4 regions of the Sphingopyxis granuli genome follow, and region 1 is predicted to be linked to each of the others. Evidence: predicted binding sites of a transcription regulator. Region 1 holds the regulator's gene; each other region holds the start of a gene.
What was found. The regulator LexA, encoded in region 1, represses DNA repair genes until DNA is damaged. The targets are predictions, from matches to a motif close to GTTCCNCNCTTGTTCT.
Positions count from the first base shown of each region.

Region 2: the regulator LexA is predicted to act here: its motif matches at 2,716-2,731, upstream of recA (recombinase RecA).
Region 3: the regulator LexA is predicted to act here: its motif matches at 2,409-2,424, upstream of uvrA (excinuclease ABC subunit UvrA).
Region 4: the regulator LexA is predicted to act here: its motif matches at 4,018-4,033, upstream of SGRAN_RS23095 (ImuA family protein).

Region 1 covers NZ_CP012199.1:2,110,250-2,118,183, forward strand. The annotation lists gene gltX (glutamate--tRNA ligase) at 1-863, opposite strand, end outside; gene SGRAN_RS09775 (ComEC/Rec2 family competence protein) at 932-3,091, shown strand; gene lexA (transcriptional repressor LexA) at 3,045-3,719, opposite strand; gene trpC (indole-3-glycerol phosphate synthase TrpC) at 3,819-4,604, opposite strand; gene trpD (anthranilate phosphoribosyltransferase) at 4,636-5,634, opposite strand; gene SGRAN_RS09795 (anthranilate synthase component II) at 5,631-6,221, opposite strand; gene SGRAN_RS09800 (alpha/beta fold hydrolase) at 6,284-7,348, opposite strand; gene trpE (anthranilate synthase component I) at 7,406-7,934, opposite strand, start outside.
Region 2 covers NZ_CP012199.1:3,230,445-3,238,378, reverse strand. The annotation lists gene SGRAN_RS14780 (hybrid sensor histidine kinase/response regulator) at 1-2,329, shown strand, start outside; gene SGRAN_RS14775 (response regulator) at 2,322-2,672, shown strand; gene recA (recombinase RecA) at 2,789-3,868, shown strand; gene SGRAN_RS14765 (TetR/AcrR family transcriptional regulator) at 4,116-4,808, opposite strand; gene SGRAN_RS14760 (alpha/beta hydrolase family protein) at 4,978-6,168, opposite strand; gene SGRAN_RS14755 (maleate cis-trans isomerase family protein) at 6,225-6,968, opposite strand; gene SGRAN_RS14750 (thiolase family protein) at 7,015-7,934, opposite strand, start outside.
Region 3 covers NZ_CP012199.1:2,603,416-2,611,349, forward strand. The annotation lists gene SGRAN_RS12020 (hypothetical protein) at 1-35, opposite strand, end outside; gene SGRAN_RS12025 (M13 family metallopeptidase) at 151-2,256, opposite strand; gene uvrA (excinuclease ABC subunit UvrA) at 2,436-5,414, shown strand; gene SGRAN_RS12035 (putative quinol monooxygenase) at 5,546-5,854, opposite strand; gene SGRAN_RS12040 (substrate-binding domain-containing protein) at 6,042-7,091, shown strand; gene pstC (phosphate ABC transporter permease subunit PstC) at 7,229-7,934, shown strand, end outside.
Region 4 covers NZ_CP012199.1:4,494,003-4,501,936, reverse strand. The annotation lists gene SGRAN_RS20540 (error-prone DNA polymerase) at 1-1,792, opposite strand, end outside; gene SGRAN_RS20535 (Y-family DNA polymerase) at 1,789-3,327, opposite strand; gene SGRAN_RS23095 (ImuA family protein) at 3,230-4,012, opposite strand; gene SGRAN_RS20530 (efflux transporter outer membrane subunit) at 4,309-5,712, opposite strand; gene SGRAN_RS20525 (multidrug efflux RND transporter permease subunit) at 5,709-7,934, opposite strand, start outside.

The sequences.
Region 1 (7,934 bases):
GCATCGCCGTGCCCCCAGCCGAGGCGGAGCAGATAATTGTTCACCGCTTCGGGCAGGTAGCCGAGTTCGTCGCGATAGGCGTCGACGCCCAGCGCGCCGTGCCGTTTCGACAGCTTGGCGCCGTCGGCGCCGTGGATCAGCGGCACATGCGCATAGACCGGCTCGCGCCAGTCCATCGCGTGGATCAGCGCCCGCTGGCGGAAGGCGTTGTTGAGATGGTCGTCGCCGCGGATGACGTGGGTGACGCCCATGTCGTTGTCGTCGACGACGACGCTCAGCATATAGGTCGGCGTGCCGTCGCTGCGCAGCAGGATGAAATCGTCGAGCTCGGCATTCTGGACGGTGACCTCCCCCTGGACGCGGTCGCGGATCGTCGCCGCGCCGTCCTGCGGCGCGCGCAGGCGGATGACGTGCGGCGCGGCGGGATCGCCGTCGTCGCGGTCGCGCCACGGGCTGCGGACGCGGAACGGGACGCGCTTCTCCTGCGCCTCGGCGCGCATCGCGGCCAGCTCGTCCTGCGTCAGATAGCAGCGATAGGCCGCGCCCTTCGCGAGCAGTTCCTGCGCGACCTCGGCATGGCGGCCGGCGCGCGCGAACTGGAAGACGGCGTCGCCGTCCCAGTCGAGGTCGAGCCAGCGCATCCCGTCGAGGATCGCGTCGATCGCGGCCTCGGTCGAACGCGCGCGGTCGGTGTCCTCGATGCGGAGCAGGAACTTGCCGCCATGGTGCCGCGCGAACAGCCAGTTGAACAGCGCGGTGCGCGCGCCGCCGATATGGAGGAAGCCGGTCGGGGAGGGCGCGAAGCGCGTCACCACGTCGGTGCCGGTCGCTTCGGCGGGATCGGTCTTGTTTTCGGTTGCCACTCTGGCCTCTTTCACTCACCTTGCGGCCCCGGGCGGGGACCGGGGACGATGTCGGGGCAGCCCCTAGCATGGCGACAAGGAGGCTTCAAACGCCCATTGGGGAAAGCGCGGCCGCCGCGTTGCGGCGCGCCTTCGCGTGGCTGGAGGACCGGCTCGACCGCGAGCGCGAGCGGTTGGGGCTGTGGCTGCCGGTCGCGCTATCGGCGGGGATCGGCCTGTGGTTCGCGGCGCCGGCGCGGGCGCACTGGATCGGGGCGCTGTTCCTTCTTGGCGGCGGCGTCTGCGGCGGCTTGCTGATCGGCTGGCAGCGGCGGACCGGGCGCAGTCTTGCGATCGCCTGCGGTGCGATGGCTGTGGGACTGCTGCTGATCTGGGCGCGTGCCGAGTGGGTCGCGGCGCCGGTGCTCGCCTATCCGGCGACGACCGAATTTTCGGCGGTGGTCGAAAGCGTCGAGCCGCTGCCGGCGCGCGGCACGGTGCGGATGATCGTGCGGCCGCACGGGCGCGCCGACCTGCCGCCGCGCATCCGATTGACGCTGAGCGGCGAGCGCGCGGCGGGAATCGCACCCGGCGAGTCGATCGGCCTGCGCGCGCGGCTGATGCCGCCGCCGGCGGCCAACCTGCCCGGCGGCTACGACTTTGCCCAGCGCGCCTGGTTCGACGGCATCGGTGCGGTCGGGACGGTGCTGGGAGAGGTCGCGCGCGCGCGCGGAGCGGACGAGCGACGCCAGCCGCTGCGCGCGCGGCTCAGCGCACATATCCACACCGCGGTGCCGGGATCGCCCGGCGGTGTCGCCGCGGCGCTCGTCACCGGCGACCGCGGCGCGATCGCCGAGGCGGATAACGAGGCAATGCGCCGCAGCGGGCTCGCGCACCTGCTTTCGATCAGCGGCCTGCATGTGACCGCGGTGATCGGTTTCGTGATGCTGCTCGCGATGCGGCTGCTCGGGCTGAGCCGGCGCCTTGCGCTGGCGGGCCATGTGTTGCCGCTGGCGGCCGCCGCGGCGGCGCTGGCCGGGGCGGGCTATACCTGGCTGGCCGGAGCGGAAGTGCCTACACTGCGGTCGCTGATCGCGGCGCTGCTCGTGCTCGCCGCCTTCCTGATGGGGCGCGAGGCAATCACGCTGCGCCTCGTCGCGGCGGGTGCGCTGCTCGTGCTGCTGTGGCGCCCCGAAGCACTCGCCGGACCCAGCTTCCAGCTCAGCTTCGCGGCGGTGACGGCGATCATCGCATTGCACGAAAGCCGCTGGATGCGCGCGTTCCTGGCGCAGCGCGACGAAGGCACGGCGCTTCGTCTGCTGCGCGCCGCGGCGGGGTTGCTGCTGACGGGGCTGGTCGTCGAGGTCGCGCTGGCGCCGATCGCACTGTTCCATTTCCACAAGGCGGGGCTTTATGGCGCGCTCGCCAATATCGTCGCGATCCCGCTGACGACCTTCGTCATCATGCCGATGGAGGCGCTGGCGCTGCTGTTCGACGGCGTCGGGCTCGGCGCGCCCTTCTGGTGGGTCGCCGAACAGGCGCTGCGGCTGCTGATCGCGCTCGCCCACCGGGTCGCTTCGGCGCCGGGAGCCGTCGCGACGCTGCCCAGCTTTCCGCCGGGCGGCTTCGCACTCGCGCTATTCGGCGGCCTGTGGCTGCTGCTGTGGCAGACGCGCTGGCGGCTCGCCGGGGTGGTGCCGCTGCTGGCGGGGGCCGCCATCCTGCTCGCGCAGCCGCGCCCCGACCTGTTGATCTCCGGCGACGGACGCCACATCGCCGCGGCGGTTCCCGGCGGCGGCTATGCGCTGCTACGCGCGCGGGCGGGGGATTATATCCGCGATTCTATGGCCGAGGCGGCAGGGATCGACGCCCCGTTCGCCGCGCTCGCCGATCTCGACCATGTCGAATGCAACGACGATTTCTGCCGCTGGCAGCAGGGGCAGGGTGCGATAAGGCGCATCATCCTCGCCGCGCGCGGCCGCGACCGCATCGATGGACGCACCATGGCCGCCGCCTGCGCCGCGGCCGACGTGGTGATCAGCGACCGCTGGCTGCCACGCGAATGCATCGGGCGCTGGCTGACGATCGACCGCAACAGTCTGGAAGCGAGCGGCGGTCTTGCGCTCTATCTGGGCGAGCGGCCGCATGTCGCCACCGCGCTGCGCGCCGGCGACGCGCATCCATGGCGACGACCGCAACAGGTCAGTGGTAACGACGAAGCAATCCCGACAGGCGGCCCTGCACGATGACGCGCTCGGCCTCGTAGCGCTGCGGTTCATAGGCGCTGTTCGCGGGATCGAGCCGGATCATCGGCCCTTCGCGGCGGAAATATTTGAGCGTCGCATCCTGTCCGTCGACGAGTGCGACGACGATGTCGCCCTCGCGCGCGGTGTTCGCCTTCTGGATCAGCGCATAGTCGCCGTCGAGAATCCCCGCTTCGACCATCGAATCGCCCGACACTTCGAGCGCATAATGCTCGCCCGCACCGAGCAGCGCGGCGGGAACCGAAAGCTGGTTGTGATCCTCGAACGCCTCGATCGGCACGCCGGCGGCGATGCGGCCGTGCAGCGGAACCTCGATGATGTCGTTGGCGGCGATCGGCTTCAACGCCGGCGCCGGCTTGCGCAGCGGCACGACGGTGTCGCGCGCCGGTGCCTTCGCCGCCTCGGGCAGCTTGAGCACTTCCAGCGCGCGGGCGCGATTGGGCAGGCGGCGCAGGAAGCCTCGCTCCTCGAGCGCGCTGATCAGCCGGTGGATGCCCGATTTCGACTTGAGTCCGAGCGCATCCTTCATCTCCTCGAACGAGGGCGAAATTCCGCTCGCGTCGAGGCGCTGCTGGATGAAGTGGAGCAGTTCGTGCTGCTTCGCGGTCAACATCTCTCGGTCTCCATGCTGTCAATGGACATATAGAGAACGATAGTGGAACAGAGCGGAACTTGTCAAGCGATGACAGAACGGCCTGAGCCTAGGACGTCCTCAGCCCTCCAGTAACGTTCGGGTCGCCGCAGTCACGTCCGCCTGCCGCATCAGGCTTTCGCCGACCAGAAAGGCGTGGACGCCGCTCCAGGCGAGGCGCTGGCAGTCGGCATGGGCGGCGATGCCGCTTTCGCCGACGAGCAACGTGCCCGGCGGAACGCGCTGCGCGAGCCGTTCGGTGACGGCAAGGTCGGTCTCGAAGGTACGAAGATCACGGTTGTTGACGCCGATCAGGCGCGATCGGAGGTGGGTGAGCGCGCGGTCGAGTTCGGCCTCGTCATGTACCTCGACCAGCACGTCCATGCCGCGTTCGAGGGCGGCCGCCTCGATCTCGCGCATCGGCCCGTCGTCGAGGGCGGCGACGATGATCAGGATCGCGTCGGCGCCGATCGAGCGCGCTTCGGCGACCTGCCATGGGTCGATCATGAAATCCTTGCGCAGCACCGGCAGGGCGCAGGCGGTGCGCGCGGCGATCAGAAATTCCTCATGCCCCTGGAACCACGGTGCGTCGGTGAGCACCGACAGGCACGCCGCGCCGCCGGCTTCATAGGCGCGCGCGTGATCCGCCGGATTGAAATCCTCGCGGATCAGGCCCTTGGAAGGCGAAGCTTTCTTGATTTCGGCGATCAGGCCGAAGCCGCCCGCGGCGATCTTCTTTTCCAGCGCCGCCGCGAAACCGCGCACCGCGCCCGCGTCGATCGCATCGAGCTGCGTCACCGACCGGCTCTTGCGGCGTTCGGCGACCTCTTCGGCCTTGGTGGCGAGGATTTCGGTCAATTTGTTCATATGGAATGCTTTTCCGGGCACTGGGCGTCGTTCATCGGTAAGCGATCCAGCAATCGAGCAGCGCGTTGGCAAGACCCTTGTCGATCGCCTCGGCGGCTTCCTCGACCCCGTCGACGAGACGGTCGACCGCGCCCGCGACGACAAGCGCCTCGGCGGCGTTGTAGAGCACCGCGTCGCGATAGGGGCCGTGCTCGCCCTGCAGCAGGTCGCGCAAGGCCCTGGCATTATAGCTGGCGTCGCCACCGCGGATCGCGGCGATCGGATGCGAGGGCAGGCCGGCGTCGGCCGCGGTGCTACGCTGCATCTGCACGCCGTCGGGCGTCACCACCGCCACCTCGTTGCCGCCCGCGAGCGACAGCTCGTCGAGGCCCTCGTCGCCCGAAATGACGCGCGAATGGTCGGTGCCGAGACGGTGCAGCGCTTCGGCATAGACCGGAACATAGGCGGGGCGCGCGATGCCGATGAGCTGGCGCGTCACGCGCGCCGGATTGGCGAGCGGCCCCATCAGGTTGAAGATGGTGCGGCGCGCCAGCGCCTGGCGGATCGGCTGGATGCGCTTCATCGCCGGATGATGGTTGGCGGCGAAGAGAAAGCAGATGCCGAGGTCGGCAAGCTGCGCCTCCGCCATCCGCCCGGCGCGCTCCATGTCGAGGCCGAGCGCCTCGAGCGTGTCGGCCGCGCCGGATTTCGAGGAAGCGGCGCGATTCCCGTGCTTTGCGACGGGAACCTCGCACGCCGCGACGACGATCGACACCGCGGTCGAGACATTGAGCGTGTGGTGGCCGTCGCCGCCGGTGCCACAGACGTCGATCGCGCCCGCGGGCGCCCGGATCGGGATCAGCCGCTCGCGCATCGCCTGCGCCGCGGCGGCGATCTCGATCATCGTCTCGCCGCGATCCGAAAGCGCGGAGAGGAAATCCGCGACGTCCTCATCGCGGCCGCCGCCGTCGAGCATCGTCGCGAAGGCATGCGCCGCCTCGTCGGGCTCGAGGAAGCGGGCGGGGTCGGGAAAGGGGCCGAAGCGGCTCATGCCGCCTGCCGCTCGGCGACCGGCAGTCCCGCCAGCCGCATGAAATTGGCGAGCATCGCGTGGCCGTGCTCGGTGGCGATGCTCTCGGGGTGGAACTGCACGCCGTGGATCGGCAGATCGACATGGCGAAAGCCCATCACCGCGCCGTCGTCGCTCGTCGCATTGATCGCGAGCGCGGCGGGAATGTCGACCACCTCGAGGCTGTGATAGCGCGTCGCGGTGAGCGGCGAGGGCAGGCTGGCGAACAGCCCGGTGCCGTCGTGGCATACCGGCGAGGTCTTGCCGTGCATCAGGTGGCCGCGCTGCACCGTGCCGCCGAAATGCTGGCCGATCGCCTGATGACCGAGGCACACGCCGAGCAGCGGTCGCGCCGCATCGGCGCAGGCGGCGACGAGATCGAGGCTGATCCCGGCTTCGTTCGGGGTACAGGGGCCGGGGGAGATGAGGATCGCCTCGGCGCCGCTCGCCAGCGCCTCGGCTGCGGTGAGCGCATCGTTGCGTTCGACGCGCACCTCTGCCCCCAGTTCGATCAGATAATGAACAAGGTTGAAGGTGAAGCTGTCGTAATTGTCGATGACCAGGATCATGGCGGCGGGCCGTATCGCTTTTGAGAGGCGAGGGGAAGGGATAGAAGATTTCCGGCGGTCGATCACTCCGCCATCAGTTTCACGAGGTCGCCCTTCCAGAATTTCGCCCAGCTATGCGTGCTGTGGCCCTTCGTTTCGGGGCTGGCCGGGATCAGGACGAATGTCGCGCCGGGCATGCGGGCCGCCGCCTTTTCGGTGATCCCGTAGCCGGGCTGGTTGATGAAATCGTCGGCGGAGTTGATCCACAGCATAGGCACGGTGATCTTTTCGAGGTTCGGCCAGGGATTGTAATTGCGCGACGAATCAAGCTGATAGATCGTGTCATTTGCATCGCCGCGAGCGAAGGTGCGCGCGAACGCCTGATCCTTGTAAGCCTCCGCCGCGGCACGCGTCGGATATTGCGCCTGCAAGGCATAGGGATTGGAGCCCGCAATCAGCATGAGCGAGGCCACGGTGCGCAGACCCGCGAGCGGCGGATCGGTGTAGTTGCCGTCCTTCCACAACGGATCGGCCTTGATCGCGTCGATCGACAGCGCGCGCCACATCCGGTTCACGCCGGCAATCTCGACAGGCAGGCACGCGAAGGGTGCCAGCCTTTCGGCGAAACCCGGATGCGTCTCGCCCCAGACGAAGGCGTGCATGCAGCCCATCGAGGTGCCGAGGATCAGCTTTAGCTTCGTCACGCCGAGCTTTTCGGTGAGCATGCGGTGCTGCGCGGCGACCATGTCGTCATAATCGTAGCGGGGAAATTTCATCCGCAGGCCGTCGCTGGGCTTCGACGAGCCGCCATGGCCGATATTGTCGGGCAGGATGATATAATATCTGCTCGTATCGAGCGGCTGGCCGGGGCCGAAAAGCTCGTCGGCGAACTGGGGCTGAAAGAACTGCTTCCCGGTCCCGCCGGTGCCGTGGAGGATCATCACGGCGTTGGTGACACGGCCCCGTTCGTCGCGCTGCGGCTTGCCGAGCGTCGTATAGTGAAGCCGAAGCTCGGGCAGCTTTTCGCCCGTGCCGAAGGTGAAATCCTTAAGGATCGCATCGCCTTCGACGGCACCTTCAACCGTCTGGGCGTGGGTCGGGGCGATGCCGCCGATCAGCAGGGCGAGCGGAGCGAGATATTTCAGCATGGCGGCGACGCTAGCGCGTTTGCGTGCCGGATTTAAGCCCTCTTCGAGAGGGGGCGATCATTGCCCGTAACCCGGCGTTCCCGCGATCCGCACCGCCTCGCGCGCCGCGGCGAACAGCGCGCCCGCCTTGGCCTCGCACTCGCGCTGTTCGTAGGCGGGGTCGCTGTCGGCGACGATGCCCGCGCCCGCCTGCGCATGCATGACGCCGTCCTTGACGATCGCGGTGCGCAGCACGATGCAACTGTCCATATTGCCGTCGGGCGCGAAATAGCCGACGCCGCCCGCATAGGGCCCGCGCGCCTGGGTTTCGAGTTCGGCGATGATCTGGCAGGCGCGGACCTTGGGCGCGCCGCTGACGGTGCCCGCCGGAAAGCCCGCGAACAGCGCGTCGATCGCGTCCTTGCCGGGCGCGAGGCGGCCGATGACGTTCGACACGATGTGCATGACGTGGCTGTAATATTCGACCGTATAGCTGTCGGTGACGGTCACGCTGCCCCCGGTCGCGGCGCGGCCGACGTCGTTGCGGCCGAGGTCGAGCAGCATCAGATGCTCGGCGCGCTCCTTGGGATCGGCGAGCAGCGATTCG
Region 2 (7,934 bases), 1.1 Mb from region 1:
GGCGACGCGCGATGCCGTGCTGGCGGCGGGTTTCCTCGCGGGTCTCGCCATCGCGGCGGGCGGCGTTCTGTTGCTGCGCCGGGTCTTTCCCGCCGTGGGAGCCAGCGAGGCGGCGGCGCCCGACTGGACGATGCTGCGCCAGGCGGTCGATCACGACGATGTCGCGATCGCGGTGACCGACCGGGCGGGGCGCCTCGTCTGCGCCAACGATTTGTTCGCGACCTGGATGGGCGGTTTCGTGACCCCGCCCGGCCTGCCGCTCGACGGGCGCGGCGCCGAGGCGCTGAAGAACGCCGGCCGCGCGGCGTGGCGCGACGGCGAGGGGCGCGTCGACGATCTGAAGGTCGGCGCGCTGCCGCTGCGCGCACAGGTCAACCGCACCGGGCAGGCCGACGATTATCTGGTCTGGCGCTTTGCGGCGATCGACCGCCTCGACCTTGCGTCGGAGATTCTCCGCCACCTCGAAGGACCGGCGGGCCGGACGCTCGGGCAGGCGGGAGTGATGGCGGCGCTGGTCAATGCCGAGGGCCGGCTGCGCGTCGCCAACCAGGCCTTTCTACTCCGGGCGCTCGGCGAGAGCGATGCGAGCCATTATGCCGGGCGCGACGTGGCGGCGATGCTGCGGCTCGACGATTCGGGCGGGCTGACCTTCGCGCGCGAGGGCGACCGGGCTCCGCCGGTGCGGATGCTCCAGATTCCGCTGGCGCCGGCCGACCCCGCCGCCCCGGTGCTGCTCGCGCTGATCGACGAGGAGGTCGGGCCCGCCGACCGCGGCACCGCGCAGACCTATATCGAGACCTTGCTGTCGCTGCTCCCCTTCGGGCTCGCGCTCGTCGATCGCGACGGGCGGTTCCTCTACATGAACCGCGCCTTCGGGCGCGCGGCAGGGGTGGCCGATGGCCGGATGCCGCGCTACCCCGGCGACCTCGTCGTCGGCGAGGACAAGGGGCCGCTCGCCGACATGATCCGCCGCCACAGCAGCGGTCAGCAGGTCGGCGGTGATCTGTCGATCCGCCTCGTCGGGCAGGGCGACGATCCGGTGTCGATGCGCGTCGTCGGCGTGCGCGGGCTGGGCGAGGCGGCGGTGCTGCTCAGCCTCAAGGATTCGAGCGAGGAGACGCGGCTCAAGCGCCAGGTCGCGCAGCAGTCGAAGATGCAGGCGGTCGGCCAGCTCGCGGGCGGCGTCGCGCATGATTTCAACAACATCCTGACCGCGGTGCTCGGAAGCTGCGACCTGATGCTGATGCGCCACACGCCGGGCGACAGCGACTATGACGATATCCAGCATATCCGCAGCAACGCGAATCGCGCCGCCAGCCTGACGCGGCAATTGCTCGCCTTCTCGCGCCAGCAGACGCTGCGCCCCCAGATATTGCAGCTTCCCGACGTGATTTCGGAGGTTTCGCACCTGCTCAGGCGGCTGATGGGCGACACTGTCCAGCTTGCGGTCCACCATGGCCGCGGGCTCGGCGCGGTGCGTGCCGACCCGGTCCAGCTCGAACAGGTGATCATCAATCTCGCCGTCAACGCGCGCGATGCGATGATGCCCGGCGGCGGCACGCTGACGATCGAGACCTATCCGGTGTCGGCGGCCGAGGTGCGGCAGATGGGCAACGAGTTCATGCCGCCCGCCGATTACAGCGCGCTCAAGGTCAGCGATACCGGCGCGGGCATTCCCGCCGACATCTTGCCCAAGATCTTCGAACCCTTCTTCACCACCAAGGACGTCGGCAAGGGGACGGGGCTGGGCCTGTCGACGGTCTATGGGATCATCAAGCAGTCGGCGGGCTTCATCTTCGCCGACAGCCGGCCCGGCGAGGGGACGAGCTTCACCATCTACCTGCCCGTCCACCGCACCGCCGGCGCCGCCCCCGCCATCCCCGGCAGCGGCGCCCCCGCCGTCCCCGCCGCTCCGATCCGCGCAAAGAAGTCCCAATGGGGCACAGGCACCCTCCTGCTGGTCGAGGACGAGGACATGGTCCGCGCCGTCGCCGAACGCGCGTTGACCCGTGCGGGCTACAGCGTCGTCACCGCGTCGCAGGGCGAGGAGGGGCTCGAGCGGTTCGCGGGCATGGACAAGGTCGATCTGGTGATCAGCGACGTCGTGATGCCGACGATGGACGGTCCGACGATGGTCCGCGCGATGCGCGCGAGGCGGCCGGCGCTATCCGTGCTCTTCATGTCGGGCTATGCCGAGGAGCAGCTTCGCCAGTCGATCGACATCGATCATGTCGCCTTCCTGCCCAAACCCTTTTCCGTCGCGCAACTTGCCGAAGCTGTTTCGGCGGCGCTCGACGATGCCGCGCACCGGGTGTCCGATGATGGATGATCGGCTGGTCCTGCTGGTCGAGGACGACGTGCTGATCGGCATGATGCTCGTCGACATGCTCGAAGCGATCGGCTTTCCCGAGCCCGCACAGGCGACGTCGATCGAGGAGGCGCTTGCGGTGCTCGACGCGCAGCCGGTCGCGGCAGCGCTGATCGACATCAACCTGGGTGAAACCAAGGGATGGCCGGTGGCCGATGCGCTGGCGGCGCGGGCGATTCCCTTTGCCTTCACCACCGGCGGCGGCGACATCATCCCGCCCGCGCACGCGCACCGGACGCTGGTGACCAAACCCTTCCGCCTGACGGAGATCGAGGCGGCTCTGAACGCGTTCTTCACTGAATAGTCTTTCCGCTCACCAAATTATTTTGTTCTTCTATTGTTCCAATAGAACAAATGTGGTACGAAGGTCGGGCGTTGCGATGCCTCTGTGCTCGCTCTAGAGCAGGAAAGGGACGGCAAATGGCCGGACAATTGTCACTCGTCGAATCGGGGAAATCAGTGAACGGACCAGACAGGCAGAAGGCGCTCGACGCCGCATTGGCGCAGATCGACCGCGCCTTCGGCAAGGGCTCAGTGATGAAGCTCGGCTCGAAGGAGGCGATGCAGGTCGAGGCGATCTCGACCGGTTCGCTCGGGCTCGACATTGCGCTGGGGGTCGGTGGCCTGCCGCGCGGGCGCGTCATCGAAATCTATGGCCCCGAAAGTTCGGGCAAGACTACGCTCGCGCTGCATTGCATTGCTGAGGCGCAGAAGATGGGCGGCACCGCGGCCTTTGTCGACGCCGAACATGCGCTCGATCCCGTCTATGCGAAGAAGCTTGGCGTCGACATCGACGAACTGATCGTGTCGCAGCCCGACACCGGCGAGCAGGCGCTCGAGATCGTCGACACGCTGGTGCGTTCGAACGCGATCGACGTGCTCGTCGTCGATTCGGTCGCGGCGCTCGTTCCGCGTGCCGAGATCGAGGGCGAGATGGGCGACAGTCATGTCGGCCTGCAGGCACGGCTGATGTCGCAGAGCCTGCGCAAGCTCACCGGGTCGATCAGCCGTTCGCGCTGCATGGTGATCTTCATCAACCAGCTGCGCATGAAGATCGGCGTGATGTACGGGAATCCCGAGACAACGACCGGCGGCAACGCGCTCAAATTCTATGCCTCGGTCCGCCTCGACATTCGCCGCACCGGGCAGATCAAGGACCGCGACGATATCGTCGGCAACACGACGCGCGTCAAGGTGGTCAAGAACAAGGTTGCGCCGCCGTTCAAGCAGGTCGAGTTCGACATCATGTACGGTCAGGGTATTTCGAAGATCGGCGAGATCCTTGACCTCGGCGTTAAGGCCGGGCTGGTCGAGAAATCGGGCGCCTGGTTCAGCTATGATTCGATCCGAATCGGGCAGGGCCGCGAGAATGCGAAGAATTTCCTGAGCGAAAATCCCGAGCTGATGCAGCGGCTCGAAAGCGCGATCCGCGGCCGCACCGATGCGGTGGCGGAAGAGATGATGACCGGTCCCGACGACGGGGAAGACGACGATCTCTGATCGCGTCCGTCTCCCGTTCGGCCGGTCTCGTTTTCCGGACCGGCCGGCCGGCCGGCCGGCCGACGGCGGCGGGCACACGCCCCTTGGACCTGCAAGCCCCTCTCCTGAAGCAGGTCGGCCCGCCCGCCATTGACGTGCCTCTCGGCGCCTTCGCACTGTTCGCGCTAGCCTACCGGGCCCGACGGAGAGGTTCCGCAAGGTTTTCGTGAACTTGTCGGCTGTTTGATCTGAAACCCCCTAAGGATGATTAGGGCGCGTTGTCTTTCGGCGTCAGGAAAAGCGACAGAACCATTTCGATGTGATTTTCGATGAAATCCTCATCGAAGGGATTCTGCTTCGACATGAATTGATATTCTTCGGACAGCGTGAACACCGACGTAGCAGCTCCGATGAATAGATAGCGGAGATGCATCGGGTCGCCGCTGCGAAGCATGCCTTCCTCCTGCGCCTTCCGCAAAATCATCAGGTCCATGGCGATGCCGGGCGCGAGATGATTCTTGATCAGCCATTCCAGCCGCTTCTGCCCGCCTTCGTTGGCCTGGACCATGAAGCGGTGGAGTTGGGGAACCTTGGCGCTGAACAGGATGAACTCGCGCAGCATCAGACGCAGCAGGATGGGCTGATCGACCCCGTCCAGGCCCTGATATCGCTTTCGCTGCTGCGCGACATATTCGCCGAAAACATATTTGGCTGTGGCTTCCCACAGCAATTCCTTGTTGCCGAAATGATGCCCGATCAAACGGTGGTTGACGTCGGCCTTGTCGGCGATCTCCCGCGTGCTGGCGCCGTCGAATCCCTTGTCGGCGAACTCGCGCAACGCCGCTGCGAGGATGGCCTGTTTGGTCTCGATCGCGCGCTGCTGCTCCCGCCGCTTACGCCGCTGGGGCGCGCGTTGCGGGCTCGTCTCGGCTTTTGCGCCGTCTGCAGATACACTGGTCAATGGACTATCGTCCCACCTCTATCAGTCGCACGGGCCGCGCTGGCGGTATCGGCGCCCGTCGCGCCCCGTTTCGCGAATGCCCGTCGTTTAAGATACAGTTGTGCGCGACGCAACGTCGGGCGCGACCGCGGCGGAGGGAAGAGCGGGGGCAGCGGCGCGCTACCCCCGCTCACCCCCCTCCAGAGGCGTCAGGCAGGCCTTCGAGCAGGCCGCCCTTCCGAAGCCAGTCGATGATCAGTGTGATGGCGGCATCCAACTGCTCCCGCTGGCCGATGTAATAGTGATTGGCACCGGGGATGGTATGCAGTTCCTTCGGACCACCGAGGCTGCGATAGATGATGTCGGTGTGCGAAGGCGGGCAGCAGTCATCGGCGGCATTGGCGATCACCAGCGCGGGAACCGTGACATGCGGCCCCTGAAGCTCCGTGTTCGCGCGCGATTCGTCGATGCTCCATTGCGAAAGCCAGCTTCGCAGGGTCGCGAACCGCGCCAGTCCGATGGGGCCGTTGTTCACGGCCTCCGGTTCGCCGAGGTAGCAGATTCCGGGAGCTCTCCCATTGGCGTCGAGCATGGGGTCGAGCCACCGAGGGTCCGCCATGGTGCCGTGGGTCACGAAGCATCGTTCCTGATCGGCCGAACCGCGCCGCTTCAGCGCGTCTAGCGTCTCGCGCACCCACGCCGTAATCCGCTGGTTGCGGTCGATCTGCGCCGCGCGATAGGCCGCGACGAAATCGGGGGCATAGGGCGGCTTCGGCCCGTTGATGCGGTCATAGAGGTCGAAGGCGGCGTTGCGATCGGTCGGGTCGCCTTCGCTGCGCAGCGAAGCATCCATCGACTCGGTCATGATCCGCGCACGCGCCGAATGGGCGGCAAGCTGCATGATCGCATCGGCCGGCTGAAGCCCCGACAGGTCGATCGCATGGCCGCACGGCGTCGCCGTGATCGTCGGATTCTGGGCTTGCGACTGATAGAAGACCGAAAGCGAGGCCCCGCCGCTCCAGCCAGCGAGAATGACCGTCCTGTAGCCCAGTCGTTCGCGGGCATATCGGACATAGTGACCAAGGTCGACGAGCACCTTCTCCATGATCAGTGCGCTGTCGTTGTGCGGATAGCGGCTGCCGCATGCAAGCACCGGAACGCCGCGTCGGGCCAGTTCGCGCGGCAGCGGCAGTGTGTCGAGCGTCGCTGTGGGGTGCATGAAAAGGAGTACGGTGTCGCGGGTGGCGTCGGGGCGCCGCAGATGCATGCCCTGCAGGACTACGTTCGCCACCCCGCCGCCGTAGGTTTCGCGCGACTGCTGCGCCTCGGTGAATGCGATGAGAATAGGGGTGGTGGTGGGTTTTTTGTAGTCTTTTGCCATGATTGTGGCCTTTCGGTTGCGGGTTCGGTGACCTTGCGGTGGCGATGGAGGTGGCGTCAGCCGGGGGTGGCCAGCATGAATCCGGCGTCCGGCGCGACGGGTTCGAGGCCGAGCGACCGCAGCATGGATCTGGCGGTGCAGATGGAGGCCGACGTCACCGGCAGGCCGAGCTTGTCCTCGACGACGGGGACCGCGGCGAGCGACGGCATCTGCACGCAGGCGGACAGGACCACCATGTCGGCGCCATCGATCCTGAGCCGGTCCACATCGTCCACCAGCGCCATCGGATCGCGGCGCCCGACCTCGAGATTGTCCTGGATCGCCAAGGCGATCGCGTCGACCACGCGGATGCCCTGATCCTCGATATAATCGACGACCAGCGCGGTCAGCGCCGGCATATAGGGGGTCACGATCGCGACCGACCGGACGCCCGCGAGCCGGAGTTCGTCGACGAGGGCGCCGGCCGAGGTGATCACCGGCGCGGCGTGGCCTTCCTCGCGCATTCGCGCCTGCAGCGCGTCCTGGCTGGCGCAGTGATAGCCGCGGCCCATGCTCATGATCGCGACGAGGCAGGCATAGCCGACGACATCGACGGCGGCGTCGGCCAGTTCCGCCGCACAGCGCAGGCTGTCCCGGTCCATCGCCGCGAGTTCTTCCTTTGTGACCTGCTTCATCCGCATCCGGCTCGAATGAAAGGTGAAGCGATCGCCGGGATGCAGGCGTTCGCGCCCGCGCAGGATTGCGGGAATTTCGGTTTCCATCGTGGTGTTGGAACTGGGAACGATCTGACCAATGCGCATGGGTGATTCCTGTTGACTGATGCTGACGGGCCGGTGTGCGCCGGGGTCAATCGGCGGCCGAAAGGATGTGGACGACGCACACCGAACCGATGCCGACCATATGGGCGAGCCCGAGGCGGGCCCCCGGGTGCTGGCGCGGGCCGGCTTCGCCGCGGAGTTGCCGCGCGATCTCGCAAATCTGGCCGACGCCGGTCGGGCCGATGGGATGCCCCATCGCCAGAAGGCCGCCCGAGGGATTGATCGCGATGCGCCCGCCGATGTCGAAATCGCCGCGCGCCAGTTGTCCGGCGGCCTGTCCGGGCGGGCAGACGCCCAGCGCCTCGACGTAGAGCAGTTCCTCGATCGAGAAGCCGTCGTGAAATTCGACGACGTCGAGGTCGCCGGGTGAAACGCCCGCTTCCGCGCAGCTCATGGCCAGTGTTTCGCGGGTCAGCTCGGTGTCGGGATCGGCGCCGGGGTCGTAAACCCGCTCCGAGCGCGACGTGGACGAGAGGACCCGGACGCTGCGCGCGCGAGAGAGGCCGAGCCGCGCGATGGCGTCGTCGGACGCGACGATCACGGCGGCGGCGCCTTCCCCGATCGGGCAGCATTGCAGTCGGGTCAGGGGGCCGGAGATATTGGGGCCGGACACTATCTCCGCGAGCGAATAGCCCTTCTGCCGGTGTGCATGGGGGTTCTTCGATGCGTTCCGGAAATTCTTTTCCGCGACCCGGGCGACCTGTTCGGCGGTGACCCCGTACCGGCGCATATAATCGTCGGCGAGCAGCGCGAAATGCGTGAAGGGCGAGGCGTAGGCGTTGACCAGATCGGGAACGCCCGCCGCTTCGTGGGCGAGGCGGATCGGGGCGGGTTTGTCGAGCCCGATCGCGAGCGACACGTCCGCCATGCCGCTGGCGACTTCGAGAACCGCCTGACGTACGGCCGTCGATCCCGAAGCCGAGGCATTTTCGACCTGGGTGATCGGCA
Region 3 (7,934 bases), 490 kb from region 1:
AGCGCGGCGGTGGCGGCCAATAGCATCCTGGTCATCGAAGTTTCTCCTTCACGGCAACGGCGATTGCCTGCCGTGCAAACGCCTTCGCCGCGAAGCCGTTCCCAGACGGTTCCCGGTGCGGACGGCCGCCAGAGGCGCGCCGATCGCGACCTACCAGATCCGTGTCCGCGCCTCTGGCTTCAGATAATATTTCGCATCCGCCGGCACATCGAACGCCTTGTACCAGGCATCGACGTTGCGCAGCGGCCCGATGATGCGCCAGCGTGACGGGCTGTGTTCGTCGCTAGCCACCTGCTGCTTGATCGCATCGTCGCGCGCCTTGTTGCGCCACGCCTGCGCGAAAGCGAGGAAGAAGCGCTGGTCGCCGGTCAGCCCGTCGATCACCGGTGCCTCCTTGCCGCCCAACGAGCGGTGGTAGGCGTCATAGGCGATCTCCAGCCCGCCCAGGTCGGCGATATTCTCTCCCATCGTCAGTTCGGGATTGATGAAGGCGCCCGGTGCCGCCTCATAGGTCGCATATTGCGCGCCGAACCCTTTCGCCTGCGCCTCGAAGCGCGCGGCGTCCTCGGCGGTCCACCAGTCGCGCACCGCGCCTTCGGCGTCGATCTTGCGCCCCTGATCGTCGAAGCCGTGCACGATCTCGTGCCCGATCACCGCCCCGATCGCGCCGTAGTTGACCGCGTCGTCGACGGACTCGCTGAAGAAGGGCGCCTGAAGAATGCCGGCGGGAAAGACGATCTTGTTTTCCAGCCCGCCGTTATAGGCGTTCACTTCCTGCGGGTTCATCGCCCATTTCTTGCGATCGACCGGCTTGCCGAGGTCGGATAGCAGATAGGCATATTCGAAAGCGGCGCTGCGTTCGACGTTGCCATAGAGGTCGGCAGGATCGATCTTCAGTCCCGAATAGTCGCGCCACTTGTCGGGGTAGCCGACCATCACGTCCATCCGTGCGAGCTTGGCGAGCGCCGCCTCCTTCGTCGCGGGCGCCATCCAGTCGTTGGCGCGGATGCGGTCGGCCATCGCCAGCTTCAGATTCGCGACGAGCTTCTCCATTTCCGCCTTGGCGCTCGGCGGGAAATAGGCGTGGGCATAGGTTTCGCCGACCAGTTCGCCGAGGCTGCCGTCGACGAGCCGCAGGCCCCGTTTCCAGCGCGGCCGCAACTCCGCGACACCGCTCATCGCCTTGGTGAATTCGAACCGGCTGTCGACCCAGTCCTTCGACAGATAGTTCGCCGCATTGTCGGCGACGTGGAACTGCTGCCACGCCTTGATCGTGTCGAGCGGCGTCTTCGCATAGAGAGCAGCGATGTCGCGAACGGCGGTGTTTTCGTTGACGATGACGCGCTTCTGCGGCGCGATGCCGGCGCCCGCGAACCAGGCCGTCCAGTCGAGCCCGGGCGCATAGGCGGCCAGTTCGTCGGACGACATCGGATTGTTGATCTTGCCGAGGTCGCGGCGGTCGGCGATCGGCCAGCTCGCCCGGGCGATACCGGTTTCGAACGCCAGGATCGCATCCGCCGCCCCTTCGGGCGCCGGATCGCCGATCATCGTCATCGTCCGCACGATATAGGCGCGATAGGCATCGCGCTGCGCCTGGAAATCGTCCGACAGATAATATTCGCGGTCGGGCAGCCCCAATCCGCTCTGGCCGAGCCACAGCACGTTCGTCGTCGGATCGGCCGAGTCGGCATAGGGCTCGCCGGAAACGACGCTGAAACCGAAGGCACCCTGCGACTGCCCCATGAAGCGCGCCATCGCGCTCTTGTCCCCGATCGCCCGCACCCTGGCGATGTCGACCATCAGCGGCTTGCGGCCCAGCGCCTCAACCCGCGCTTCGTCCATGAAACTCTGGTAGAGGCCGCCGAGCTGGCTGGTCGCCGGTGCGCTCGTCACCAGTTGGCGGAGCTGGCGCTGGGTCAGGTTATAGACGTCGTAATCAACCCCCGCCGACGGCTGGTCGGCCGGAATCTCGGTGCGCGCGGACCAGCCGCCGTTGGCATATCGGTCGAAATCGTCGCCCGGCTTCACCGACGGATCGCGCGCCGACAGGTCGACGCCCCACGCCCCGAAGGTCAGCGCCCGAAGCGACGCCGCGTCCGCATCTGCCGCTGCGGCAGACGCCGTCGTATCGCGCGCCGGCGCCGGCATCCCCGTCAGCATCGCGGCCATCGCCAGCATCGCCGCCCCCATGTGGATCGACTTCATCTTCTTCTCCCCGTTTCGCACGCCGTCGCGGTCGGACGGCGGATATGCCATGCTTGTTCGCCCTTGGCGGCAGGGGGTCAAGCGAGCGGGCGAACATTGGTCGAAGGGTTCGGCGGGTTGGTGGAAAGTTCGCGTCGATCGTCGCATTGCGGGCCACCTTCGTGCTTCCTATTTAAGAGGCGACGCTCGCCTCTTGCGCGTCGAGAACAAATCTGGAACACACCCCTCCCATGAGTCTCACCCACATTTCGGTGCGCGGCGCGCGCGAGCATAATCTCAAGGGCGTCGACGTCGACCTGCCGCGCGACAGCCTGATCGTCATCACCGGCCTTTCCGGGTCGGGCAAGTCCAGCCTCGCCTTCGACACCATCTATGCCGAGGGGCAGCGGCGCTATGTCGAGAGCCTGTCCGCCTATGCGCGCCAGTTCCTCGAGATGATGCAGAAACCCGACGTCGAGCATATCGACGGACTGTCGCCGGCGATCAGCATCGAGCAGAAGACGACGAGCCGCAACCCGCGCTCGACCGTCGCGACGGTCACCGAAATATACGATTATATGCGCCTGCTGTGGGCGCGCGTCGGCATCCCCTATTCGCCCGCGACCGGCGAGCCGATCAGCGCGCAGACGGTCAGCCAGATGGTCGACCGCGTGATGGAATTGCCCGAAGGCACGCGCGCCTATCTGCTCGCCCCCGTCGTGCGGGGCCGCAAGGGCGAATATCGCAAGGAACTGGCGCAGTGGCAGAAGGAAGGCTTCACCCGCGTCCGCATCGACGGCGAATTCCACGCGATCGAGGACGCCCCCGCGCTCGACAAGAAATACAAGCATGACATCGAGGTCGTCGTCGACCGTATCGCGGTGCGCGAAGGCATCGAGACACGGCTCGCCGACAGCTTCGAGACGGCGCTGAAGCTGGCCGAGGGGCTGGCCTATGTCGATCTGGCGGACACGACGGTGGCGGAGGCGCTGTCTTCCCCCCTCCGCTTGCGGGAGGGGTCGGGGGTGGGCCGACTTCTGAACCGGCATCTGGGGGACATGCCCACCCCCAACCCCTCCCGCAAGCGGGAGGGGAGCCTGAAGGGGGCGGGAATCCCCGCGAACCGCATCATCTTTTCCGAGAAATTCGCCTGCCCGGTCTCGGGCTTCACCATCGCCGAGATCGAACCGCGCCTGTTCAGCTTCAACGCGCCGCAGGGCGCCTGCCCCGCATGCGACGGGTTGGGCGAGCGGCTCGAATTCGATCCCGACCTTGTCGTCCCCAACCACGCGCTCAGCCTCAAGAAGGGCGCGGTGGTGCCGTGGGCGAAATCGAACCCGCCCTCCCCTTATTATATGCAGGTGCTCGAAAGCCTCGGCAAAGCCTATGGTTTCGGCCTCGAAACGCCGTGGCAGGACCTGCCCGGCGAGGTGCAGCTCGTCATCCTCTACGGCAGCGGCGGCAAGCCGGTCGAACTGACCTTCCGCGACGGCAAGCGCACCTATACCACGCACAAGCCGTTCGAGGGGGTGATCGGAAACCTCAACCGCCGCATGCTCCAAACCGAAAGCGCGTGGACGCGCGAGGAACTCGGCAAATATCAGACCGCGCAGCCGTGCGAGACCTGCCACGGCGCGCGCCTGCGCCCCGAACCGCTCGCGGTGAAGATCGCGGGCGAGGACATCAGCCAGTCGGCGCGGCGGTCGGTTGCGGACGCGCTCCACTGGTTCGGCACGCTCGAAGCGAAATTGAACGCGCAGCAGAAGCAGATCGCCAAGGCGATCCTCAAGGAAATCAACGAGCGGCTCGGCTTCCTCAACAACGTCGGGCTCGACTATCTCAACCTCAACCGCACCAGCGGCACGCTGTCGGGCGGCGAAAGCCAGCGCATCCGCCTCGCCAGCCAGATCGGCAGCGGGCTGTCGGGCGTCCTCTACGTCCTCGACGAACCGTCGATCGGCCTCCACCAGCGCGACAACGACCGGTTGCTCGCGACGCTCAAGCGGCTGCGCAACCTCGGCAACACGGTGATCGTCGTTGAGCATGACGAGGATGCGATCCGCACCGCCGACCATATCGTCGACATGGGGCCCGGCGCCGGCGTTCATGGCGGCAAGGTGGTCGCCGAGGGCACGCTGGAACAGGTGCTGGCGAACGAGAAGAGCCTGACCGCCGCCTATCTGACCGGCGCGCGCAGGATCGAGGTGCCGTCGCATCGCCGCCCCGGCAACGGCTTCGACCTGGTGCTGAAGGGCGCGCGCGCGAACAATCTGCGGAACGTCACCGCGAAGATTCCGCTCGGCACCTTCACCTGCGTCACCGGGCTGTCGGGCAGCGGCAAGTCGAGCCTCGTCATCGACACGCTCTACGCCAGCGCGGCGCGCACCCTGAACGGCGCCCGTATGGTCGCCGGACCGCACGACAGCCTGTCGGGGCTCGAACATTGCGACAAGGTGATCGACATCGACCAGTCGCCGATCGGCCGCACCCCGCGCTCGAACCCCGCGACCTATACCGGCGCCTTCACCGTGATCCGCGACTGGTTCGCGGGGCTGCCGGAGGCGCAGGCGCGCGGCTACAAGCCCGGCCGCTTCAGCTTCAACGTCAAGGGCGGGCGCTGCGAGACCTGCACCGGCGACGGGCTGATCAAGATCGAGATGCACTTCCTGCCCGATGTCTATGTGACGTGCGAGACCTGCGGCGGCAAACGCTACAACCGCGAAACGCTGGAGGTGAAGTTCAAGGGCAAGAGCATCGCCGACGTGCTCGACATGACGGTCGAGGACGCGGCGGAATTCTTCAAGGCGGTGCCCGCGATCCGCGACAAGATGGCGATGCTCGTCCGCGTCGGCCTCGGCTATATCAAGGTCGGGCAGCAGGCGACGACGCTGTCGGGCGGCGAGGCGCAGCGGGTGAAGCTGGCGAAGGAATTGTCGCGGCGCTCGACCGGGCAGACGCTCTACATCCTCGACGAGCCGACGACGGGCCTGCATTTCGAGGATGTCCGCAAGCTGCTCGAGGTGCTCCAGGCACTGGTCGATCAGGGCAACAGCGTCGTTGTGATCGAGCATAATCTCGACGTCATCAAGACCGCCGACTGGATCGTCGACCTCGGCCCCGAAGGCGGCGTCAAGGGCGGCGAAATCGTCGCCGCGGGCACGCCCGAACAGGTGGTGAAGGAGAAACGCAGCTTCACCGGACAGTATCTGGCGCCGCTGCTGGGGAAATGAAGATGACTCCCTTCCCGCTTGCGGGAGGGGTTGGGGGTGGGCAGCGACGTTGCAGTGGCCCACCCCGCTGCGACTAACGAGCAAGCTCGCAAGTCTCGCTGCCCCTCCCGCAAGCGGGAGGGGAGGAAATCTCAGCCCATCAGCTTCGCGGTGATATCCTCGGCGGCGTAGATGCGGATCACGGGCGGTTCGGGCGAGAGACGGCGCATTTCGGCGACGAAAGCCCCCGACGCCGGCACCGCAAAATGCGCCCGCACCGCGTCGGCGCTCTCCCACTCCTCGACGAAAACGAGGCGGTCGGGGTTCTCGACATCGACATGGCAATGATGCGCCAGACACCCCGCCTCGCCCCGCGACCGCGCGCTATGCTCGGCGCCGAGCGCGATCATGCGCTCGCGATGCTCGGGGGTGAGGATGACGTGGCCGGTGATGAGGATCATCACTGTTCGTTCCTTTCCTGTTACGTTCGCAATGGCGGTCTTCGGATCGTCACCATCACGGCGTCCATGACACTTATGTGACGCCATCTGTCACATACGCGTCATACAAAACCCCCATTGGCGGTTCAGCGAGTCGCCCTCGGGGGTGGCGGCTTGGTTGGATAGCGACTCCCGACAGGATTTTTCCATGGCCAAGACATTTGCCCTTGCCATCGGCGTCGCGACCGCCGCGCTGGCGCTGTCCGCTTGTCAGGATCAGGCGGCATCGGGCGGCGGCGCGCGCGATTATATCAGCGCGGTCGGCTCCTCCACCGTCTATCCCTTTGCCACCGCGGCGGGCGAGAAATTCGCCGAGGCGACCGGCAACAAGGTGCCGAAGATCGACTCGACCGGCACCGGCGGCGGTTTCGAGCGCTTCTGCCAGGGTGTCGGCGGCGACACGCCCGATATCGCCAACGCCTCGCGCCGGATCAAGAAGAAGGAATTCGACAGTTGCGCGGCGAACGGCGTCAAGGACATCGTCGAAATCCAGATCGGCATCGACGGCATCGCGCTGGGCGAAGCGGCGCGCGGCCCCGGTTTCAAGCTGACCGAGGAAGACGTCTACAAGGCGCTCGCCGCCAATCCCTATGGCAAGCCGAACACCGCGAAGACGTGGAAGGACGTCAACCCCGCCCTCCCCGCGGTCGGCATCTCGGTCTTCGGTCCGCCGTCGACCAGCGGCACCTATGACGCGTTCAAGGAACTGATCATGGGCAAGGGCTGCGACGCCGACCCCGCGATGAAGGCGCTGAAGGACAGCGACAAGGACAAGCATGAAGCGGTGTGCACCGGCCTGCGCGGCGCGCCCTTCTATGTCGAGCAGGGCGAGAACGACAATCTGATCATCTCGAAGCTCGACAAGAACCCGAGCAGCCTAGGCATCTTCGGCTTTTCCTACCTCGACGCCAACAAGGACAAGATCAAGGCGGTGCCGGTGCAGGGCGTGTCGCCGACCTATGCGACGATCGCCGACGGCAGCTATCCCGGATCGCGCCCGCTGTTCGTCTACGTCAAGAAGGCGCACGTCGGCGTGATCCCCGGCCTGGCCGAATATGTCGCCGAAGTCCTGAAGGGCGCGGCCGAGGGCGGCTATCTGGCGCCCAAGGGGCTGATCGTGTCGCCGAAGGCGGTGGCGGACGCGGCCAACGCGGCGGCGAAAGCGATGACGCCGCTCGACGGGTCGGTGCTGAAATAAGCTTCTCCCCCGCCACCGATTTTCCCTGACCCCGTTCGTGTCGAGCGAAGTCGAGACACCCATCGAAGACGCGCAAGGCCGAGGGGCATCTCGACTTCGCTCGATGCGAACGGAACAAGATAGGCCGAAATTACTCCGTGACCTTCAACCCCGCCGCCCTTCTGCTCCTGATCCTCGGCCTCGCGCTGATCGGCTGGCTGGCCGGCCGCGCGCGGTCGGCGATGCTCGCGGGCCGCACGGGTACGAAGCTGCATTCGCGCCCGCAATATCACGGCTGGTACGTCGCGCTGTGGCTGTTCGCGCCCGCCGCGATCTTCCTCGCCGTGTGGACCAGCGTATCGCCGGCGCTGATCACCAACGAGGTGCTGACCAGCGAAGCGGCGAAGGACCTTCCCGCCTTCGGTTTCGAGCGCGGGGCGATCCTGTCCGACGCGCGCGGCGTCGCGCAGGGCAGGCAGGCCGCGGTGCGCCTCCCCGCCGCCGCGCCGCTGGTCCGGCCCTATGCCGAGGCGACGCGCGAATATGCGTGGATCGGCATCGCGGCGATGCTCGCGCTGGGGCTGGCGGGGGGCCTCTATGCCTTCACGCGCATTCGTCCCGATTTCCGCGCGCGGACGTGGGTCGAGCGGATCGTGATGGGGGTGCTGCTGCTCGCTTCGCTCGTCGCGATCCTCACCACCTTCGGCATCGTGCTGTCGCTATTGTTCGAATCGATCCGCTTCTTCCGCCTCGTTCCGGCGACCGAGCTGCTGTTCGGCACCAACTGGAACCCGCAGAGCGGCGCGCCGCAGCCCGGCACGTTCGGCGGCATTCCGCTGTTCTGGGGAACGGTGTTGATCGGGG
Region 4 (7,934 bases), 2.3 Mb from region 1:
GGCTTTCGACCTGGAAGACGCCGATGCTGTCGCCCTTTTGCAGCATCTTGTAGACGGCTTCGTCCTCGCATTCGATGTCGACCTCCAGCGTCCGGTCGCCCAGTCCATGCTCGCGCATCAGATCGAAGCATTTGCGGATGCAGGTCAGCATACCGAGCGCGAGCACGTCGACCTTCATCAGCCCGAGCGCGTCGATGTCGTCCTTGTCCCATTCGATGAAAGTGCGCTCCTCCATCGCGGCATTGTGGATCGGGACCAGTTCGTCGAGCCGCCCTTCGGTGAGCACGAAGCCGCCGACATGCTGCGACAGGTGGCGTGGAAGGCCCAGCAGTTCGCCGACGAAGCGGTGCAACCGCTCGATCTCGCCGTTCGCGGGGTCGAGTCCCGCCTCGACCAGCCGTTCGACGGGCACCTCCTGACCCCAGCTTCCCCAACTGGTGTCGGCGAGCCGCGCAGTGACGTCCTCGCTGAATCCCAGCGCCTTGCCGACCTCGCGGATCGTGCTGCGGGCGCGATAATGGATCACTGTCGCGGCGATCGCGGCGCGGTCGCGGCCATAGCGCTCGTAGATGTGCTGGATCACTTCCTCGCGCCGCTCATGCTCGAAATCGACGTCGATGTCGGGCGGCTCGTCGCGCTCGGCCGAGATGAAGCGCGAGAAGAGCAGTTCGTGCTTCATCGGATCGACCGAGGTGACGCCGAGCAGGAAGCAGACGATCGAATTCGCCGCCGATCCGCGCCCCTGGCACAGGATCGGCGGCTTTTGCGCACGCGCGAAGCGGACGAGATCGTGAACGGTCAGGAAATAATGGACATAGTCGCGGCGCCGGATCAGCCGCAGTTCGTTGCCGATCAACCGCCGGACCTTGGGCGGTAGCGGCACCCCATAGCGTTCTACCGCTGCGGTCTTCACCAGATGGTGGAGATAGGCGAACGGCTTCCACCCCGGCGGCACCGGTTCGTGCGGATAGTCGTAACGCAGTTCGTCGAGGCGAAAGCCGATGCGGGTGAGCAGCCGGCCGGTTTCGCGGATCGCCCGCGGATAGGGCTGGAACAGGCGTCGCATTTCGGCCGGCGCCTTCAGGTGGCGCTCGCCATTGGCGTGAAGCAGCCTGCCCGCCTTGTGGACGGTCGTGCCCTCGCGGATACAGGTGACGATATCGTGCAGCGGACGCTGCTCGCGCGTCGCATAGAGCGCGTCGTTGGTCGCGAGCAGCGGGACGCCCGCCGCGGCCGCCAGTCGGGCGCGCCGGTCGAGCCGCCGCGCGTCGGCGCCCGACCGTGGCATCGTCGCCGCGAGCCACACCGATTTCGGCCGCGCGCGCCGCAGCATACGGAGCAGCGCTTCGTCGCCATCCATCGCGATCAGCAGCAGGCCGTCCGAATGCGTGAGCAGATCGTCCAGATACAGGGTGCAGTCACCTTTCTGCGCGCGCAGGTTGCCGGTCGACAGCAGGCGGGTCAGCCGCCCCCATCCATGCCGGCTGACCGGATAGGCGACGATATCGGGCGTGCCGTCGGCGAAGACGAGCCTTGCCCCGACGACGAGACGGAATCCCGCCACGCTTTCGGGCTGCTTGACCTCCAGCTCCTTCAGGAACGCCCAGGCGCGTACCACCCCCGCGACGCTGTTGCGGTCGGCGATGCCGATCCCCGCCATGCCGAGTTCGATCGCGCGCCCCACCATCTCCGCGGGATGTGCGACGCCGCGCAGGAAGCTGTAGCCGGTCGCGGCGACCAGTTCGGCGAAACCCGGTTCGGGCGGCGGTTCGGGGGTGGAGGTCTCGCTCATGCGAACAGCCCGTGGATATACCAGCGCGGCCCGTCCTTTTCGTCGTAGAGGCCGTGGCGGAACAGCCAGTAGCGGCGGCCCTGCACATCCTCGACGCGGTAATAGTCGCGTGTCAGCCCCTTGTTGTCGCGGCGGCGCCACCATTCGGCGGCGATGCGTTCGGGCCCTTCGTACAGGCGCACCGCGTGCAGCGCGCGGCGCCAGCGAAAGCGCTGCGGCGGCCCGTCGGGCACCTCGGCGATCACCTCGATCGGCTGCGGCGGATCGAAGAGGTAGAAGGGGCGTTGCGGCGGCTCGCCGTCGGGCGCCGCGGGCCAGGGCTGCGGCGGCGCGGCGCCGGTCGCGGGCAGTTCGAGCTGCGCCTGCTCGGGAATATGGGTGTCGGCGGGGCGAAGGCGGCGCACGCGGCCGCGCCCGAGCCGTACCGCGAGGCGGTCGGCCAAATCCTCGATCGCCGCGCGGCGCACCGCCCCGCCTTCGAGCCGCAGCTGGCTCGCGCCGAGCGCCTCGAGCCGCGGCACCGCCAGCCGGATCATGTCGAAGCCGAAGCCGGGATCGATCGGGTCGCGCAGGCCATCGATGCGCTCGGCGAACAGCCGCATCACCAGCGCCGGATCGCGGGTCGGTCGGCCGGTCTCGACCGCGATCGTCCGGGCGAGGCCGTCGCTGCGGAAGAAGGTGGCGTGGAACGCGCGGCCGCCCTTGTCGCGCGCGCGCATCTCCGCGATCGCCTCGGCGGTCAGTTCGGCGAGCACCGTCGTTGCATGCGCCGTGCTTGCGACCGGTTCGGCGAAACGGCGCGCGGCGGCGACGGGCGGCGGCGTCCGGCGCGGCGCGAGCGGGCTCGGCGCATCGCCGAGGATGCGGCGCAGCTTCCCGGCCGCTTCGGCGCCGAAGCGCGCGGCGATCGACGCCATCGGCCGGCTTGCGAGATCGCCGATCGTCCGCAGCCCGGCGCGCAGCAGCGCGCGCGTTGCCTCGCCTTCGAGGTCGAGCGCCGCGACGGGCAGGCGCCGGACCGCCGCCGCTTCGTCGGGCGCGGGCGGGGCCGGGTGGCGCGTCAGCGCGCGGGCGGCATCGGCGGTGGGGCCGAGCGCGGCGCGCACCGTCATCCCGAGCCGGTCGAGCCGCGACTCGACATCGGCGACCAGCGCCGCTTCGCCGCCGAACAGGTGCGCGCATCCCGCGATGTCGAGGATCAGCCCGTCGGGAGGATCGAGCGCGACGAGCGGCGTGTAGCGCCCGCATCCCTCGGCGATCCGGTCGAGCCAGAGCAGGTCGCCCGCCGGATCGTGTGCGGCCACGGCGAGGTCGGGCACGCGCGCCCGCGCGTCGGCGAGCGGCAGGCCGGGGACCAGTCCCAACGCCTCGGCATCGGCGCCGACGCTCGCGAGACACAGCGCCCCGCGCCGCTTTTCGGCGAAGACGAGCGGGGCGTCAGGCGGCCGCGGCGCGGTGCGCGACAGACGCTCGGCGGGAAGATAGGGGAAGAAGAGCGCCAGATAGCGCCGCGTCCCCAAAGGCTCGTTCGTCACGGTTCCACTCCAGCCGCCAGCGCGCGCCCGCAGGGCCGGCGCGCCAGCGCAGCAATTCCAGGTCGAAGGCGGGCGCCCCCGGTGCCTGCGCCTCCAGTTCGCGCGACGGCGCGGCGGCCAGGCGCCAGCGCGTCTCGGCGATGCTCGGCACCGGCTCGGCGGCGAAGCGCAGCAGCAGCAGCACCGTTCCCGCGTCGCGCGCGCCGAGCGCGAGCCGCCGCCCCGCGGTCAGGTCGAGCGCCGCCAGTGCGCCGCGGCTTTCGACGACGACCGCCGCCGATCCGGGGCAGCGCACGGCATCGTTGGCGGCGGCGAGCAGCGCGGTCGCATCGCGCGCCTCGACGAGCAGCAGCCGGTTCGGATCGCCCCCCAGTTCGGCGAGGCCCGGCGCATAGAGATGCCCCTGACGCCGCGCGCCGTCCGCCGTGCGCAGCCACAGGACCGGCGCTTCGCCGGGCCCGCGCAGGGCGAGCAGCGCGGCGAAGGCGGCGGCACTGGCCGCATCGAGCGCGTCGGCGGCGAAGATTTCATGCGCTCGCCCCATCGCCAGCCCGCCGCCGAGCGCGGCATCGAATCCCGCATGCCCGCTCGTCAGCCACGCGCCGTCGCCGGGCGGCGCGCCGGCGGCGGCGATCCGGGCGATGCGGCGGCGCAGCCCGGCGAGAGGGGAGGACGAATCGCGCATGATATGTTCTCTATATGTTCTATTAGCGCGTGAGTCCCGCCGCTTGTCAAGACGGCGGGTGTGGGGGCGTTTTGAATAGGCTGCAAAGGCTCGGTCCCCCTCCCGCTTGCGGGAGGGGCGACGAGGCTTGCGAACTTGTTCGCTAGCCGCAGCGGGGTGGGCGAATGCAACGCCGCTGGCCCACCCCCGATCCCTCCCGCAAGCGGGAGGGGAGATAGGATGGACGCACGAAATTCATAATGATCCGCTTACCAAGGCCGCACGGGCTTGCTTCGCGTCTTCGTGCGAAAGGGATTTCAGCGCGCCGCCGCGTCGCTCCCGGCGCCGCTGTCGCCGCCCAGCGCGCGGAACAGCGCGATGCGCGTCTGCGCGAGCAACAGGCGCGTCGCGGTTTCGCTGCGCCGCGCGCTGTAGAGGCTGCGCTGCGCGTCGAGGCTGGAGAGGAAGCTGTCGACGCCGCCGCTATAGCGTGCCTCGGTCAGCGCCGCGGTGTCGGCCGTCGCTTCGCTGTTCGCCGCCGCGGCGCGGACGCGCTCGGCGATCGTGCCCTGCACCGCGAGCGCGTCGGCGACATCGCGGAACGCGGTCTGGATCGCGCCTTCATAGCTGGAAAGCGCCGCGTCGCGCTGCGCCTCGCTCACCGCGACGCCGGCGCGGCGGCCGCCGAAATCGAAGATCGACGCGCTCGCATCGGCACCCGCCGACCAGTTGAAGGCGCCGCCGTCGAACAGGCCCGACAGCGCGTCGCTCGCGAAACCGACGAGGCCCGTCAGCGAGATCGCCGGAAACAGCCGCGCGCGTGCCGCGCCGATGTCGGCATTGGCGGCGCGCAGCCGATATTCGGCCTCGATCACATCGGGACGGCGCAGCAGGATTTCGGAGCGGACCCCGGCGGGGGGCGCGGCGATTCCGGCGCTGGCCTCGGCAAGGGTCGCGGGCAGCAGCGCACGGTCGACCTCGCCGCCGACGAGCAGCCGGATCGCATTCTCGTCCTGCGCCAGCGCCGTCTTCTGCTGGGCGATCGAATCCTCCGCGGTCGCCAGTATCTGTTCGGCCTGGCGCAGGTCGGTGCGCGGCGCGATGCCGCCGTCGAGCCGGGCCCTGGTCAGCCGCACCGCCTCGCGCGCGTTGGCAGCGGTGTCCTCGGCGATGGCCAGCAGGTCGCGGTCGGCGCCATAGGCGGCCCAGGCGCCCGCGAGGTCGGCGATCAGCGCGAGGCGCACCGTGCGCGATGCCGCCTCGGTCGCCAGCGCGCGGTTGCGGTCGGCTTCGGTCGCATTGGCGAGACGGCCGAACAGGTCGAGCTCGAAACCGGTGATCCCGCCCTGCACGGCGAAATCGCCGCTGCCCCCGCCGGCGCCGCGATCGGCATAGCCGGCCCCGGCGCTTGCGCCGATCGCGGGAAATTGCGCCGCGCGCGTCACGCGCACCTGCGCCCGCGCCGCGGCGACATTGGCATAGGCGGTGCGCAGGTCGCGATTGGCCGCCAGCGCCTGCTCGACGAGCGTCTGCAGCCGCGGGTCGGTGAAGATCTGCGTATAGGACAGGATCGGCAGCGCCGCCTCGCTGTGGGCCAGATAGGCGTCGCCCACCGGCCAGCTTTGCGGCACCGGCGGCGTCGGCAGCACCGTCTGCGGCGCGAGCGAACAGCCCGCGAGCAACAACGGCAATGCGGCGAGAGCGAGCGGCGCGCGCCTCATGCCGCTGCCTCCCGCCCGGCGCCGCGTTTGCCGAAACGGGCGCGCAGCGCCGCGAACCCGTCGCGCACCCCGCGCCGCACGAGGACGAAGAACAGCGGGATGAAGAAGATGGCGAGGAAAGCGGCGGTCATCATGCCGCCGATCACCGCGGTGCCGATGGCGACGCGGCTGTTCGCGCCCGCGCCGGTCGCGAGCGCCAGCGGCAGCACGCCGAAGATGAAGGCGAAGCTCGTCATCAGGATCGGACGCAGACGGATGCGCGCCGCCTCGACCGCCGCCTCGATCACGCGCTTGCCCTTCTTTTCCTCCTGCTCGGCGAACTCGATCATCAGGATCGCGTTCTTCGCCGCGAGCCCCATCGTCGTCAGCAGGCCGATCTGCAGATAGACGTCGTTCTGCAGCCCGCGCAGCGACACCGCGAACACCGAACCGACGAGCCCGAGCGGGATGACCAGCAGCACCGCGAGCGGGATCGACCAGCTTTCGTAGAGCGCCGCGAGGCAGAGGAAGACGACGAGCAGCGACAGCGCGTAGAGCAGCGGCGCCTGCCCCGACGACAGCCGCTCCTGATAGGAGGCGCCCGCCCAGGCGACGCTAGTGCCTGGAATCTCGGCCGCCATCCGCTCCATCTCGTTCATCGCTTCGCCCGAACTGGTGCCGGGGGCCGGCTGGCCCGAGATTTCGAAGGCGGAGACGCCCTGGAAGCGCGAGGTGCTGCTCGGCGTCGTCGACCAGCCGATGTCGGCAAAGGCGGAGAAGGGTGCCATCTGCCCGTTCGACGAGCGGACATACCATTGGCCGATATCCTCGGGCCGCGCGCGATAGGGGGCGTCGCCCTGAACATAGACGCGCTTGACGCGCCCCTTGTCGATGAAGTCGTTGACGTAGCGCCCGCCCCACGCGGTCGCGAGCGTGCTGTTGACGTCGCTGTTCGACAGACCATAGGCGGTAAGCCGCTGCGTATCGATGTCGATCTTCAGCGTCGCGACGTCGGGAAGGTCGCTGAGGCGCACCGATTGCAGCTTCGCATTGGCGTTCGCCATCGTGAGCAGCCGGTCGCGCGCCGCGGCGAATTGTTCGTGGGTCATCCCGCCGCGATTCTGCAATTCCATCGTGAAGCCCGACGTGTCGCCCAGCCCGCGCACTGCGCCGGGAACGAGCGCGAACACCTGCGCATCGCGCAGGCCCGACAGCGCCTTGCGCGCGCGCTGGGCGATCGCGTCGGCGCTGTTCTCCTTGCCCGGCCGGTCGTCCCAATGGACGAGGTTGACGAAGCCCTGGCCGGTATTCTGCCCCGACGCACCGCCCCCGCCGCCGCCGGCGATCAGGAAGGCCGACTGCACATTCGCCTTCTCCTCCGTCAGCAGATAGCGCTCGATCTGGTCGCGCACCTCCAGCGTCCGCGCCTGGGTCGCGCCCGCGGGCAGGCGGAACTGGATCGAGACGCGGCCCTGATCCTCGTTGGGCAGGAAGCCGCCCGGCAGCCGCACGAACATCGCCGCGAGCAGGACGAGGAGCAGCGCATAGATGGCGAGGAACAGCCACTTGCGGTCGACCACGGTGGTGACATTGCCGACATAGCGGTCGACCGTGCGGTCGAAGCGCGTGTTGAAACCGTCGCGGGCGCGGATCATCGCGGCATGCAGGCGCGGGAAGCGATGCGGCCGCTCGCCGCCGTGCGTGCGGGGCTTGAGCAGCGTCGAGGTCAGCGCCGGGCTCAGGATCAGCGCGACGAGCACCGACAGCGCCATGGCCGAGACGATGGTGACCGAGAATTGGCGATAGATGACGCCGGTCGAGCCGCCGAAGAAGGCCATCGGCAGGAACACCGCCGACAGCACGAGCGCGATCGCGATCAGTGCGACCTGCAATTCCTTCATCGACTGGATCGTCGCCTCGCGCGCCGACATGCCGGGATTCTCTTCCATCAATCGCTCGACATTCTCGACGACGACGATCGCGTCGTCGACGAGCAGCCCGATCGCGAGGGTCAGCCCGAACAGCGTCAGCGTGTTGATACTGAAACCCAATATGTAGAAGACGGCGAAGGTGCCGAGCAACACGACGGGCACCGCGATCGCCGGGATCAGCACCGCGCGCCAGCTTTGCAGGAAGACGAACATGACGAGGACGACGAGCAGGATCGCCTCGAACAGCGACTTCTGCACTTCCTTGACCGACAGCTTGATGAAGGCGGTCGAATCGTTGGTGTAGCCGTAGGT